DNA from 2 places in the Brevibacillus sp. FW301-21C12A genome. Region 1 is predicted to be linked to the other one. Evidence: riboswitches for the same ligand, from Rfam matches in the RefSeq annotation. Region 1 holds a riboswitch; the other holds the start of a gene.
What was found. Region 1 has a riboswitch for cyclic di-GMP ahead of AC3WQH_RS05820 (methyl-accepting chemotaxis protein). Riboswitches for the same ligand answer to the same signal wherever they lie in the genome.

Region 2: it holds a riboswitch for cyclic di-GMP, as region 1 does, so the genes downstream of both, ggt (gamma-glutamyltransferase) here and AC3WQH_RS05820 (methyl-accepting chemotaxis protein) in region 1, are expected to answer to the same signal.

What each region holds. Positions count from the first base shown of each region.
Region 1 is NZ_JBYTBG010000006.1:13,324-20,758, reverse strand. Features, by position in the region: gene AC3WQH_RS05850 (phosphoadenylyl-sulfate reductase) at 1-229, opposite strand, end outside; gene AC3WQH_RS05845 (hypothetical protein) at 389-619, opposite strand; gene rplT (50S ribosomal protein L20) at 893-1,252, opposite strand; gene rpmI (50S ribosomal protein L35) at 1,344-1,541, opposite strand; gene infC (translation initiation factor IF-3) at 1,572-2,075, opposite strand; gene moaA (GTP 3',8-cyclase MoaA) at 2,338-3,351, opposite strand; cyclic di-GMP riboswitch class II at 3,649-3,732, shown strand; gene AC3WQH_RS05820 (methyl-accepting chemotaxis protein) at 3,869-5,599, shown strand; gene thrS (threonine--tRNA ligase) at 5,674-7,435, opposite strand, start outside.
Region 2 is NZ_JBYTBG010000005.1:29,867-37,301, reverse strand. Features, by position in the region: gene AC3WQH_RS05105 (glutamine--tRNA ligase/YqeY domain fusion protein) at 1-836, opposite strand, end outside; gene AC3WQH_RS05100 (SET domain-containing protein) at 921-1,538, opposite strand; cyclic di-GMP riboswitch class I at 1,761-1,849, shown strand; gene ggt (gamma-glutamyltransferase) at 2,035-3,753, shown strand; gene AC3WQH_RS05090 (methyl-accepting chemotaxis protein) at 3,873-5,861, shown strand; gene AC3WQH_RS05085 (glycerophosphodiester phosphodiesterase) at 5,924-6,643, opposite strand; gene AC3WQH_RS05080 (ABC transporter substrate-binding protein) at 6,675-7,435, opposite strand, start outside.

The sequences.
Region 1 (7,435 bases):
TCTCGGGAAAATGTTTGTTCGTATCGAGATAAAAAACAGGTATCGTCGGGGCCAGTTTGTGCAGCATGTCGATCAGCACGACATCCTCGGCACCGAAGCTTGAGGCGAGGACGAGGTTGCCTGCGAAGTGTTCCACCGCCAGAACAAGCACATCCTGCGGGGATTTGGCTTCCATCCGGTACGCCCACACTTGCAGCTCTTCGTCCGCCATCCTCTGGCGATTGTTCATCAGCGAAACTCCTTTCCTGCTAGGATTCCCCCACCATCATATGTCGGGAGGCAGGAAGTGGCGATTCGTCCTGCTGACAAAACTGCCGCGACGGCACCGAAAGAATCGAAAAGAGCGACCAGACCTGTAGCCCGATCGCTCCTCGCGGATTGCTCCCTCTTATTTTTTGTCAGAGTCACTGTTTGCTGCCGGGAAAATAAACGAACTGCCTGTCGGAATCGTGTTGAGATTCGCCTGGTCTACATTTTGTGCCGCCGGTGCTCCTGTGATGAAGACGACGGGTGCTACGTAGGCATCATCCTTTTCTTTGGCGAACGCTCCCGGAACGAACAGCGCCGAACAGATCACCGCAGTTGCACCCATCATTACCATCCACTTTTGTTTTTTCATCTCTACTCTCTCCTATCCAATGTTTTCCTTTGACGCTTTTTATTGTACGGCAGGGAGCCATCCTCTCGACACGGACGGGAGATTGTTTTTTGCTCCAACCTGAGACGGAGCCGCCTCTACGCCCGTTGTCCATTTTCTTTAAAAAAACGATGGCGTTTCCTTGCTGCCCTTGCGCTTTTCGGATGTTCATTCATAGGGGAGAGCCTCTCCGACAAGCAAAAAAAGCCGACCTTCCCCACCAGGAAAGATCGGCTTTGCTTTTTGCGTATGTGCTTACGCGTTCAGTTTGCCTTTTGCAACTGCTGCCAGTTCGTTGAACGCAGCTTTGTCGTTCACAGCCAGGTCAGCCAGCATTTTGCGGTTCACTTCGATGCCAGCCACTTTCAGGCCGTGCATCAGACGGCTGTAGGACAGACCGTTCAGGCGAGCTTGCGCGTTGATACGGGTGATCCACAGTTTGCGGAAGTCGCGTTTCTTTTGACGACGGTCGCGGTATGCATAAAGCAGGGATTTCATTACTTGCGCATTAGCGGATTTAAACAGGCGATGTTTGGAACCGAAGTATCCTTTCGCCAGCTTCAGGATTTTCTTATGACGACGGCGTGTAACAATGCCACCTTTTACTCTTGGCATACTAAACTCCTCCTGGTCTTTCCAGCATGGCGGCCTACTGCTAGGCGCTTAGGGAGCTCATGCTGCGTAATGTGTGTAATGATGCGAAAACTTACAGGTAAGTGAGCATTTGCTCCATGCGTTTTTGATCGCCTTTGGAAACGAGTGCAGCTTTGCGCAGGTGGCGCTTTTGCTTAGTCGTTTTGTTGGCGAACATGTGGTTACCAAATGCGCGGTCGCGCTTCAATTGGCCGCTTCCAGTCTTTTTGAAACGTTTTGCAGCAGCCTTGTTGGTTTTCATTTTAGGCATCTGAAAAGTCCTCCTGTCTAAACTACTATCTTACTTTTCCGCTTTCGGAGCCAGAATCATAATCATGCTGCGGCCCTCGATCTTCGGTTTACGCTCAGGCGTAGCGAGATCTTCACACTGAGCAGCTACACGCTCCATAACGCCAAGCCCGATTTCGGAGTGGGTGATTTCACGTCCACGGAAACGGATCGTACACTTCACCTTGTGGTGATCCTCCAAGAACTTGCGGACGTTGCGAAGCTTGGTTTGAAAATCGTGTTCTTCGATGTTAGAAGAAAAACGCACTTCTTTCAGCTCGATGATCTTCTGGTTTTTCCGTGCTTCTTTCTCCTTTTTCGCCTGCTCGTACTTGAACTTTCCGTAGTCCATGATACGGCATACAGGCGGTTTGGCTGTCGGAGCAACGTTTACCAGATCCAGTTCGGCTTCCTGGGCAATGCGCAACGCTTCCCTGAAGGGTACGACTCCCAATTGGCTCCCGTCAGCGCCGATCAAACGGACTTCACGGGCACGGATCGCTTCGTTGATTAACATTTGATCCTTGCTAATACTTGCCACCTCCGTCAATTTCGAGAAGGAACAAAAATGTGCGAACGCATCTGCGCCCGCACATATCTCACCTAAGCAATTTCATCAGATCCAAGGATCTTTGCATAAGAGTTACCTGTCAACAGTCGTGTCGGACGTCGACCCAGGTGAGAAGCTGGGCGCCTCTGCTTGTTCTCGAAGTATGAAGTGTTTATACACGCAACTTATAATACAAGGTAGAGTTGTCTTTGTCAAGGCTTATCGCTTTTTATCCTCCGATGTGGGACATTTCCACCTTCGGACGCTTTTGCAGCCCCGGCGTTTCGTCCAGCCGTTCTTCCGAATAGCGCTCGTCGCGCTTTTCCCAGATCGCGCGAATCTGCTCCTGGATTTCTTCGTCGCTTCGCCCGCTGCGCAGCGGCTCGCGCAAGTCATAGCCGGCGGAGGCGAACAGGCAGTTGTACATTTTCCCCTCTGCCGACAGCCGCGCCCGCGTACAGGTAGAGCAAAAGGCTTGTGTCACCGACGAGATCAGCCCAATCTCCTGATCGCTCCCCTCGTAGCGGTAGCGCGAAGCGACCTCGCCGAAGTAGTTCGCCTCGACCGGGACGAGCGGCATTTCTGCGTCGATCATCCGGACGATTTCGCTGGAAGGCACGACCTGATCGAGCTTCCAGCCGTTGCTGTTGCCTACGTCCATGAACTCAATGAAGCGCAGCGTATGGCCTTGCTCGCGGAAATAACGGGCCATCGGCAAAATGTCCTGGTCGTTGACACCGCGCTGGACGACCATGTTGATTTTCACCCCGAGTCCCGCTTCCGCCGCCGCGCGAATCCCGTCGAGCACGGCATCCACCGGATAGCCTCTGCCGTTTAACATGCCAAACCGCTCGTTGTCCAGGCTGTCGAGGCTGACGGTGACGCGATCAAGCCCGGCTTCCTTCAAAGCCTGGGCATGGCGGGCGAGCAGCGAGCCATTGGTCGTCATGGCGATATCGTGAACGTCCTCTATTTTTCGAATCATTCGTATTAATTCAGGCAAATCCCTGCGCACGAGCGGTTCTCCGCCCGTAATCCGGATTTTCCGCACGCCGAGCGCTGTGAATATTTGGGTCAAGCGGGTAATTTCTTCAAATGACAGCAGTTTGTGCTGCGGCAAAAATTCAAACTCCGGCCCGAAAATTTCAGCCGGCATACAGTACCGGCAACGAAAATTGCATTTGTCTGTCACGGAAATGCGCAGATCACGGAGAGGACGCTTTCGTGTGTCACGTACTTGCATCTGCTCTAGCACTGGTGGTCACCCTCCTTTTCCTGGCTGAGCCTGGCATGCCACTCTATCTCCAGTTTGTCTCGTATTGATGTCCAACATGCGATTCCGGCTTTTTATTAGCGTACCATATTCCGCCTGCGAACGGCTCCTGTTCCTGCACTTTTCGCTGTTGCAAAAGCGGTCGCAAGCCGATGAAAATCGGAAAAATGACCCGGTGCACGCCAATGTGCAAACCGTTTTTTTGACTATTCCCTTTTGTATAAACATAGGATAATATGACTATATATTATGCTCTATATATTCCCCTTCAATAAGGAAAGCGAAGATCAGCCGTTTGTATGTGGGCACTTGAATGGCTGGGAGCGAGTAGTGCAACCGACCCTATTTTCGTTGTAGGGTCGGTTTATTTTATCCCAGAACAAAGGCCTTGTCCACTGCTCAGAAACGGCAAGCTGCAGCAATGGCAATCGCCCCCTCTTTCTCAATTTTTGAGTAAATCAATAAAATGTAAAATTCGGAGGTCTGCATGCAATTTTTTGCAAAGAAAGCAAAGCCATGGAATGAGTATGTGAAAGCTTCCCACGCAACTGACATTACCGAAGTGGGCGAACGCGTGAAAGAGCGCCTGTCTTTTTTGGGCGTGGATCAGGATACATTGGCGCACGTCAAAGAGGCTGCTACCACGCTTTACCCCTTTAAAGCAGAGATCGTATCCAAGTTTTACCAGTCGATCACTAACGTTCCCCACCTCCAGAAGATCATCCTCGACAACTCCAGCCTGGAGCGGTTGAAAAAAACTTTGGAGGTCCACCTGGAGCAGTTTCTCACAGCAGAAGTCAACCATGAGTACGTGAAAACGAGAATTGTCATCGGGCAAGTTCACAGCCGCATTCATCTGACAGCCGATCATTTTATTTCTGCACACCATCTGCTGATTCAGATCATGACCACGATTTTGATGGAAAAATGGAGCAATCAGCCGCATCAGATGATGAAAATGGTCACCGCTGTGCAAAAATTGGCAGCATTCGATCAGCAACTGATTGTGGAAGTGTATATGGAAGAGACGTTCAAATCGTTTTTGTTCGGCATCTCCGGCATGCTCAACCATATGACCCAGCTCGACACGACGAAGCAGCTTATCTCGGGAATGGACGAGCAGATCGAGGAAAGCCACAGCGTCACCGCCGCAACGGAAGAAATGAGCGCCTCGATTCAGGAAGTCGCCAACCACGCGGTCAAAGTCGCAGAAGGGACAGACGAAGCGGTGCAATCCGCTGAACAGAGCAAACAGATCATCAATGCCGCTCTCGGCGACATCCGCCAGGTGGGCCACGTCTTTGTCGAGGTCATGAGCAGGGTAAACCAGCTCAATCAGGAGATTCATCAGACACAGGACGTCATCCGCATCATTCGGGAAATCGCCGAGCAGACCAACCTGCTCGCGCTGAACGCCAGTATCGAGGCCGCCCGGGCCGGAGAGCAAGGGCGCGGCTTTGCGGTCGTAGCCACTGAGGTGCGCAAGCTGGCCGAGCATACAAAAGAACAGATCAACCGGATCACAGACAACATGGAGTCGCTGCAACAAGTTTCGAAGCGAGTGACGGAGCAGATGGACAGCACGAGCAAGCTGGTGGAGCGCAGCGTCGGGGAAGCCCAGTTCGCCGATGTCGCCCTGAACAAGATTGTGTCCACCATGCAGGAAATCAGCCAATCCACCTCGCAAATTGCCGCCATGACCGAGGAACAGGCTTCTTCTGTCACGGATATCGCCCACCGCAACTCCACGATTTTTGACCTGAGCACACATTCGCAGCAAATCGCCAAAGACACCGCGCAAATCATTCTCGAACTGAGCCGGAAAATGGATGAGTACCGCAAGACGTTCTTTACGATCAATGTCAAATTGAGCTACAAAGACATCGTGCGCGTGGCCAAAACGGATCATTTGCTGTGGAAATGGAAAATTTACAACATGTTCCTTGGTTTGGAAAACCTGGTCGCCGCAGAAATGGCCTCGCACCATCACTGCCGACTGGGGACGTGGTACTACAGCGACTTGCCGCCGCTTGTGCGCAACAACCCGACATTCAAAAAGCTGGAGGAGCCGCACAAATTAGTACATTTTTACGCCAAGCAGGCAGTGGAAAAATACCAGGCCGAGGATCTCGCCGGCGCCCAGGAAGCGTACGAGCAGCTTCAACGGGCGTCCCATGAAGTCGTAACACTGCTTGCCCGTCTGGAAAATGAGCTGTAGCAGTTGTCGCCACCGTTTTCGCCAAAAACAAAAGGGCCGTTCCCACCGTTCGGGTGAGAACTGCCCTTTTTGCTTTACTTCATTTCGTTGATTTCGGCGCGGATTTTTTCCACGAACTCATCAACGGTCATGGCGCCTTCATCGCCTACTCCGCGTCTGCGTACAGACAGAGTGCCGTCTGTCACTTCTTTTTCCCCGATAACCAGCATGTACGGGATTTTTTGCACTTGCGCTTCACGGATTTTGTAGCCGATTTTTTCGTTGCGCGCATCCAGCTCTACGCGGATGCCAGCTTGTTGCAGCTTTTCTTTGACTTGCTCGGCGTACGGAATGTGCACCTCGCTGATGTTCATCAAGCGCGCCTGGATTGGAGTCAACCAGACAGGGAATGCGCCTGCGTAGTGCTCGATCAGGATGCCGATGAAACGCTCCATGGAGCCGTACATCGCACGGTGCAAGACAACCGGACGATGCTTTTCGTTGTCTTGGCCCACGTAAGTCAGGTCGAACTTCTCCGGCATTTGGAAGTCGAGCTGGATGGTTCCACATTGGTGACGGCGTTTCAGCGCGTCGGTAATTTGGAAGTCGATCTTCGGTCCGTAGAACGCACCGTCGCCTTCCTTGATTTCATACGGCATTTCCAGTTGCTCCAGCACCTTTTTCAAGGAGCTTTCCGCTGTTTCCCACAGCTCGTCGGAGCCCATGGAATCTTCCGGGCGAGTCGAAAGTGCTACGCTGTATTCAAAGCCGAACACTTTGTAGATTTTGTCGATCAGCTTAATCATGTTTTTGATTTCGCTCTCGATCTGGTCAGGGCGGACGAATACGTGTGCGTCATCCTGGCAGAAGGTGCGAACCCGCAGCATGCCGTTCAGCGCGCCGGAATATTCGTGGCGGTGAACCTGGCCGAACTCGGCATAGCGAATCGGCAAGTCGCGGTAGGAATGCATTGCGTTTTTGTAAATGAGCATGTGTCCTGGGCAGTTCATCGGCTTCAAGGCGTAAGTCGCGTTGTCGACTTCAGAGAAGTACATGTTTTCCTTGTAGTGATCCCAGTGACCGGATTCTTTCCAGAGGCGCTCGTTCATGAGGAACGGCGAGCGCACCTCTGTGTATTGGGCAAGCTGTTGCAGGCGGCGGGAGAACTGCTCCAGCTCGTTGCGGACAGTGAAGCCGTTTGGCAGGTAGAACGGCATGCCAGGCGCTTCCTCGGAGAACATGAACAGCTCCAGCTCTTTGCCCAGTTTGCGGTGGTCGCGCTTTTTCGCCTCTTCGATGAAGTGCAGATATTCGTCCATATCCGCTTTTTTCGGCCAAGCGGTACCGTAGACGCGCTGCAGCACCTGGTTTTCCGCTTTTCCGCGCCAGTATGCACCTGCCACGCTCATCAGCTTGAACGCTTTGATGTAGCCAGTGGACGGCAAGTGCGGGCCGCGACAGAGGTCGAAAAATTCGCCCTGCTCGTACAGGGTGATCGTCGCATCCGCCGGCAAGTCGCGGATCAGTTCCAGCTTCAGATGGTCGTTGAGGTTTTGGAAAATTCTTGTCGCCTCGTCGCGGCTGACGACTCTGCGGCGGATCGGCAAGTCTTCCTTCACGATTTTTTCCATTTCCGCCTCAATCTTGCCCAAGTCTTCTGGCGAGAGCGAGACCGGAATGTCCATGTCGTAGTAGAAGCCGTCTTCGATCACAGGACCGATCCCGAATTTGACTTCGCTGCCGTACAGGCGTCTTACTGCCTGGGCGAGCAAGTGAGCGGTACTGTGACGGTAAACTTCCAAGCCTTCCGGCGAATCGAGGGTCACGATTTCAATTGCTGCGTCATCCTCAAGCGGC
Region 2 (7,435 bases), on a different contig from region 1:
ACGAGCTGTTTCAGCTTGCGCTTGCTCATGACCGTGTTGGTCAGGTTCAGGCGGGCAAACTCGTACTGGCGCGGAACGTGCTCCATCTCGCACTCGCTGATGACCCAGTCGTACAGCGGACGATGGTCTTCAAATTCGAGCGAGCAGAGCGAGTGGGTCACGCCTTCAATCGCATCCTCCAGCGGGTGCGCGTAGTCGTACATCGGGTAAATGCACCATTTGTCTCCCGTGTTGTGGTGGGTCGTATGGGAAATGCGGTACAAAACCGGATCGCGCATGTTGATGTTCGGGGAGGACATGTCGATTTTGGCACGCAGCACTTTTTCCCCGTCCTTGAACTCTCCGTTGCGCATGCGCTCGAACAGGTCGAGGTTTTCCTCCACAGAACGGTTGCGGTACGGACTGTCTACGCCCGGCTCCGTCAACGTTCCGCGCAGCTTGCGCATCTCTTCGGCAGACAGATCGTCCACGTAGGCTTTGCCTTTTTGAATCAACAGCACCGCACGCTTGTACATCTCTTCAAAGTAATCCGATGCAAAAAACAGCCCGTCCCATTCAAAGCCAAGCCATTTGACGTCTGTTTTGATCGCTTCCACGTACTCAGTGTCTTCTTTCACCGGATTGGTATCGTCAAAACGGAGGTGAGCCTTGCCATTAAATTCGCTTGCCAGTTCAAAATTCAGGCAGATGGCTTTTGCATGTCCAATATGAAGATACCCGTTCGGCTCCGGCGGAAAGCGGGTAATGACTTCCTTGACCTTGCCTGCTTGCAGGTCGTCAATCACGATATTGCGGATAAAATTGGATGACGCTACCTTGTTTTCCAATGAAATCAACCTTTCACTTCACCTTTACATTCCATAATACTGATTCTCTTCCCAGAGTTCAACAAAATCGGGCCGTTGTCCGGCCCGCTGCGTCTACCACTCCTGCTCTTTTGGCCATCGCGATTGCGGCTGGCAGTACAGCGAAATGATCGAGTCGAGCGACCGCTGCTGTTCGGTAATGCCGCGAATGGTTTGCAAATGCTTAGGTCTTACGAGGTGGAGCAGCGGCTGTTCAACCTGATTGAACCGCTCGAAGGCGGCGGCTGCGATCTCATCCCATTGGCGATAGTAGCGCAGCAAGTCGTCAGGCATCACCCTTGAACGGCTCGTGCCCGGCTCCGGCAAACAGTCAAACGGTTCATCCAGGTTCAGCGTTCCGTAATCATCGGTCAGTTCCTCGCCCGGCAAAATGTCCCGCGCCGCCAGTTCCAGATCGTACATCGTCGCCACACAGGTCGCATGGAAGCTGTGGTTGACAAACCGGGCCTTATCCCAGCACAAGATGTATTTGCCGAACTGATTTTTGAACGAATATTTTTGCACGTCCTGTTTTCTTAATGGATCCAGTTTTTCCACAAATGCCGGGTCTAATACCTGATCGAGATCATCCTGGACCCAGACAATCGTGCCTTTGGGAATGAGCTTTGTCGCAAACACACCGTACCCGATCTCGTCGTTGATATAGCGAAGCTCTGTATCGGGATGCATCATGGTCGTTGTTTCACTCCTTGGCAAATGTGCCTTTTTATCATCATAAGCAGTTCGGCCAACAGAGGTGTGTGAATGTCGGTGAAAAACGCGTATTTCCCTGATGCTTCCTTTTTTCTAGATAAAAAGAAATTTCCTTATTTACCCCAATCGACAAATCGTCTATATTATTGACAAACAGGTTTAGGAAATTTTACCTGCAACATTTGCATTAATTTTTCATTGATATCGAAACGGCAAACCCGGGGAAATCCGGCGACGCAAAGCTAGAGGGGCTACCTCCGCACGAGCGGGCATGCCAGCCAGCTACCGAAATATTGATGTAGGACAAGACCAATGATCCTATATCATTGGTCTTTTTTTGCGCACTCATTGTCTGTTTTTGTCCATTTTTGTAGGTATGAGGAATTTTCTGTCTGTCCCGGTCAAGGAGGTGAGGCTGCGAAAAGCTGTCGGATTGTTGGAACCTTTTCACCAAAATACAAGGAGGCTTCATGAGATGTCACTTTGGAAAAAACTTTCTGCCGTCGCATTGACCGCCGCTATCGGCCTGACAACATTCGCTCCGGTCCAAGCTGCCAATCGTCCAACATCAATGTCGCCAAATGCCATGGTCACAACACCTCACTATCTGGCTACAGCCGCAGCCCTGAAAACGTTGGAAGACGGCGGAAACGCAGTAGACGCCGCGATTACCGCCGCCTCTACCCTCGCCGTCGTCTATCCGCACTACACGACCATTGGCGGGGATAACTTCTGGCTCATTTACAACGCCAAAACAAAAGAGCTGAAAGCATTGAACGGCAGCGGACGAGCTGGCGAAAAGGCAACCATCGAATACTACAAAAGCAAAGGCTACGACAAAATTCCTTCCCGCGGCTATGAGTCTGCCAACACGGTTCCCGGCGTTGTTTCCGGCTGGTGGGAAGCCTACAACTACGCGCACAAAAGCATGGGCAACAGCAAGCTGCCTTGGCACAAGCTGCTGGAGCCTGCGATCGGGTACGCCGAAAACGGCTATCCCGTCTCGCCCAACCAGGTTTACTGGACCAAGTACGCAACAGACCCGACTGACAACGAGCTGAAAAATCTCCAGCGCTTCGAGGGCTTCCGCAAAACGTTCCTGAAGCCGAACGGAGAGCCGTATGCCGCAGGCGAAATTCTCAAGCAAAAGGACCTTGCCAAAACGTTGCGAATCATTGCCCAAAAAGGCGCCGACGGATTTTACAAAGGCGAAGTCGCGCAAAAAATCGTCGCCGACCTGCAAAAAAACGGCGGGCTGCTCACGCTGAAAGACTTCGAGAAGCATACCTCCACCTGGGCGGAGCCGATTACGGTAGACTATCGCGGCTACAAGGCGTACAACGTGCCGCCCAACTCCCAGGGCATGGCCTCGCTCTCGATTTTGAACGTGCTGAACAACTTTGACCTCAAGAGCATGGGCGAAGGTACGCCGGATTACTACCACACGATCGTCGAAGCGACCAAACAAGCTTTTGCCGACCGTGACAAATGGCTGACTGACCCGGCATTCGTGGATATTCCTGTGGACGAGCTGTTGTCCAAGCAGCACGGAAAAGAACTGGCAGCGCGCATTGACATGAAGCAAGCGGCAAAAGCGGTCGAGCCGCTCGATCCAAAAGGCGATACTACGTGGTTTGGCGTCGTGGACAAGGACGGCAATGCCGTGTCGATCATCCAGAGCCACTACTTTGACTGGGGCTCCGGCATCGTCGCGAAAGACACGGGCGTCCTGTTGCAAAACCGCGGCAGCTACTTCTCTCTGGACCCGAAACACATCAATCACCTGGAACCGGGCAAACGCACCTTCCACACGATCAACCCGGCGATGCTCTTTAAAGGAGACAAGCCTTACCTGCTCTACGGAACACAAGGCGGCGAAGGCCAGCCGCAAACGCAGGCGGCGCTCGTCACGCGCATCGTCGACTTCGGCTTCAGCGTGCAGGACGCGATTGAAGCGCCAAGATGGCTGCACGGCCGCAACTGGGGCTCTGCCTCCAACAACCTGAAAGTCGAAAGCCGGATTCCGCAGGACGTTCTGGACGAGCTGGTGAAGCGCGGCCATCCGGTCGAAAAGCTGGAAGCAGCCTACACCGATGCGATGGGCCAGTCCGGCGCGATCTTGATTGATCCGCAAACGAATGTGAAGTTTGGCGGCGCTGACCCTCGCGGGGAAGGCGCGGCAATGGGATATTAATCGCTCGTCAGGCTGCTGAGTCTTCTCGGCAGTCTGACTGTGCATTTCTTTCGGGCAGGCAGCGTTCTACGCAAGACAGAAAGAAATTGCCAAGCACGAATTTAGGAGTGGAAAAGCCTATGTTTTTGTTCAAAAAGCTGAGGAACAAAATGATTCTCTGGTTTCTCACCGTTGCAGTCATTCCTCTGGCCGTCGTTTCGCTGTTTATTACGAACAGCTTTTCATCCATCCTGATCGACAAGCAAAAAGCGTCGTATGTCGACCTGACCTCCAGTACCGCGATGGCGATGGATCAATATTTGGACCGGCGCATGACCGAAATTCAGGTGTTGGCCCGCACCTCTGATATTCAATCGGCTGACGCGGCGGCGAAAAACGAGTTCATCCGCAAGTTTACCGAAGAAATGAAGCTGTACGACGGCAATACGTTTATCGGCAGCGACGGAAAAGTATCCGCCGATACGTTCCCGAAAAGCGTCGGGATCGACCTTGGCGAGCGGCAATTTTTCAAGGACGGCATGCAGGGCAAACCGAGCTACTCCGATGTCCTGGTCGCCAAAACAACGGGCAACCGTTCGATCATCGTCGCTGCTCCCGTCACCGGCAAAAACAAGGAGGCGCTCGGCGTCCTGACCGGGCTTGTCAACGTGGACGAGTTCGCCGCGACGTTTCTGGCCAATCTGAACGTCGGCAGCGACGGTTACCCGATTCTGGTGGACAACAAGCACCAGATTCAATACCACCCCAACCAGGAGCTGATCGGAAAGCCGCTTGCGGAATCGGCTCTGCCCCAGCCTTTGGTCGACATTTTGCAAGCGGACAAAGCCGAGAAAGGCTCCTACAGCTACTCCGACCAAGGCAAGGAATACGTCGTCACATACTCGCCGATTTCGAAAACGAACTTTGGCCTGTACTTGCACATTCCGGTCGAATCTATCACGGCCGCCGTTTCTTCCGTCAGCAACAACGTCATGCTGATCGTTTTTGGCGTAGTTGCTGTAGTCATCGCCATCGCGTATGCGATCTCGCGCCAGATCACCCGTCCGATTGTGGATGTGGCCTCTGTGGCGAACCGCATTTCCGAAGGCGAACTCACCGTGCAGCCTCTGCGAATCCGCTCGCAGGATGAGGTCGGACAGCTATCCCAGTCGGTAAACACAATGGTGCACAACTTGCGCACGATCATTCAACAGGTCAACGACACAGCTACCGATCTCGCCTCTTCCGCAGAAGAGCTGTCGGTGAATGCGGAACATACCAGCAAGGCGACGGAACAAATTGCGATTACGATTCAGGAAGTGGCCTACGGCGCGGAAAAACAGGTGAGGAGCGTAGAAGACAGCGTGCACGCCATGCAAGGGGTGTCACAAGGGGCGCAGCAAGTAGCGGCGAATGCCCAGTACGCGGACGAATCGGCCATGAGCGCTTCCCGGATCGCCGTGGAAGGCAACGAGGCGCTGCAGGTCGTCATCAGCCAGATGCAGTCCATTGAAAATACGGTCAGCAACATTGCGGATATCGTCAAACGGCTGGGAAACAGCTCGCAGGAAATCGGGCAAATCGTGCAGGTCATCACGGCGATCGCGGAGCAAACGAACCTGCTCGCGCTAAACGCCGCCATCGAAGCCGCCAGAGCGGGCGAGCAAGGCCGCGGTTTCGCGGTGGTGGCAGACGAAGTACGCAAATTGGCCGAGCAGTCCGCCCAATCGGCGCAGCAGATTAAAGAGCTGATTACCGCCATTCAACTGGAATCCAATCAGGCTGTGCTGTCGATGGAGCAAGGCACCAAGGAAGTCGCGCTTGGCTTGACGGTCGTAAACAACGCCGGAAAATCGTTTGAGCAGATTCAGGATGCAGTCGCACAAGTAGCGAGCCAAATCCAGGAAGTGAAGCTATATTCCGAACAAATGTCTGCCGGAACCGAGAAGGTCGTCGAATTGGTCAGCGTCATTGAACAGGTCGCTGAAAGCTCGGCAGACGGAACCCAGAGCGTGTCAGCCGCCACTGAGGAACAACTGGCCGCCATGGAGGAAGTGAACTCCTCTGCTGCTTCCCTGGCGAGAATCGCAGAAGAGCTGCAATCTCATGTGAGCCGGTTCAAAATATAGCGGGAACATGCTTAAAAGCCGTCGGGACCGATTCTCCCCGACGGCTTTTTGTTCATGCTCGCTTAGCCCAGTGTCAGCATCCGGTCAGGATGGTTGGTGCAAATTTGCACCTCGGGATGCCAGGACATGACTTCCCGGATGTACGCAGGCTCATCTAGCGTCCAGGCTATGACCTTGAACCCTTTTTCAATCGCGGCGGCTGTCAGCTCCCGCGTCAGATACGGATAGCCCATGGACAAGATGCTGGCGCCTGCCGCCTCGATCTGCTCCAGCATGAGCACGGGACGGCCGTAGACGATCAGCCCCGTCTGCACCTCCTGATCGAGCGTGCGCACGTGGCGAATCAGTTCGTGGTCAAACGACGTCACATACACTTCCTGCTTCATTCCGTACTGCTCCACCAGCGCCAGCACCTTTTCCGCAATTCCCGGGTACATGTCGCTCGTCGCCTTCAGCTCGATGTTCAGCGTGCAGTGGCCCTTGATCGCAGCCAGCGCTTCCGCCAGAGTCGGAATTTTTTCGCCTGCAAACTTCTCGTCGAACCATTTGCCCGCATCGAGCTGGCGCAGTTCCTCAAGCGTGTGGTCTTTGACTAGCCCGCTTCCGTTCGTCGTGCGCTCCAGCGTAAAATCGTGAATCAGGATCGGAACACCGTCACGCGTCAACTGCACGTCAATCTCCATCGCCTGGATCGCAGGCTCGGCCAGCGCCAGTTGAATCGCAGCCATCGTATTTTCCGGTGCTTTGCCCGACCAGCCGCGATGGGCCATACATATGTTCATGTCGCGAGCTCCTCTCTGTATCGTGCCGCTCTTATTTTTTCAGCAGCTTGCTGCCTTTGTCCGTCGCATTTTGCAGTGCTTCGTCAATCGTTGCCTGTCCGAGCATGGCGCGTTGCAGTTCTTTCTGGATGACATCCTGCAGTTCTTTGTAGCCAGGGGCCATCGGACGTGGATAGCCGTATTGCAACTGATCGACCGCGACCTTGAAGTTCGGATCTTTTTCATAGAATGCCTTCATCTCCGGCGAATCTACAGCGTCAGTCGTCACAGGCATGTATCCGGAAGCGATCGACCACGGCACTGTTTGCTCGGTGTCGGTCATCCACTTCATGAACTCCCACGCCGCTTTTTTCTCGGCGTCAGACGACTTCGCCAGCATCACCAGGTTGGCGCCGCCTGTAGGCGTACCGTAGTTTTTATTCGCTGGCAGGAAAGCTGCCCCCATGTCAAATTTGGCATTTTTCTTCAACTCCGTCAAGGAGCCTGTCGTGGTGAAAATCATGCCGACCTTTTGGTTCAAAAAGTCCTGTTCCGCTACATCCCACGCGTTGTAGTTTTCGCCTGGAGGGTTTTTCATCAGCCCTTCCTTGACCATTTTGGACCACAGCTCAAGCGGTGCCTTGCCCGCCTCGTTGTTCAGCGTCAGCTCCTTGCCGTCCTCGCTCAAAATGCTGCCGCCGCCCTGGAATACAAGCGCCTCGTAGAACCAGATGTCAACAGGTGTGGAGAAGCCGTAGCGGGTAACTTTGTCGCCTTCCTTCTTGGTCAGCTTTTGCGAAAAGCTGATAAGCT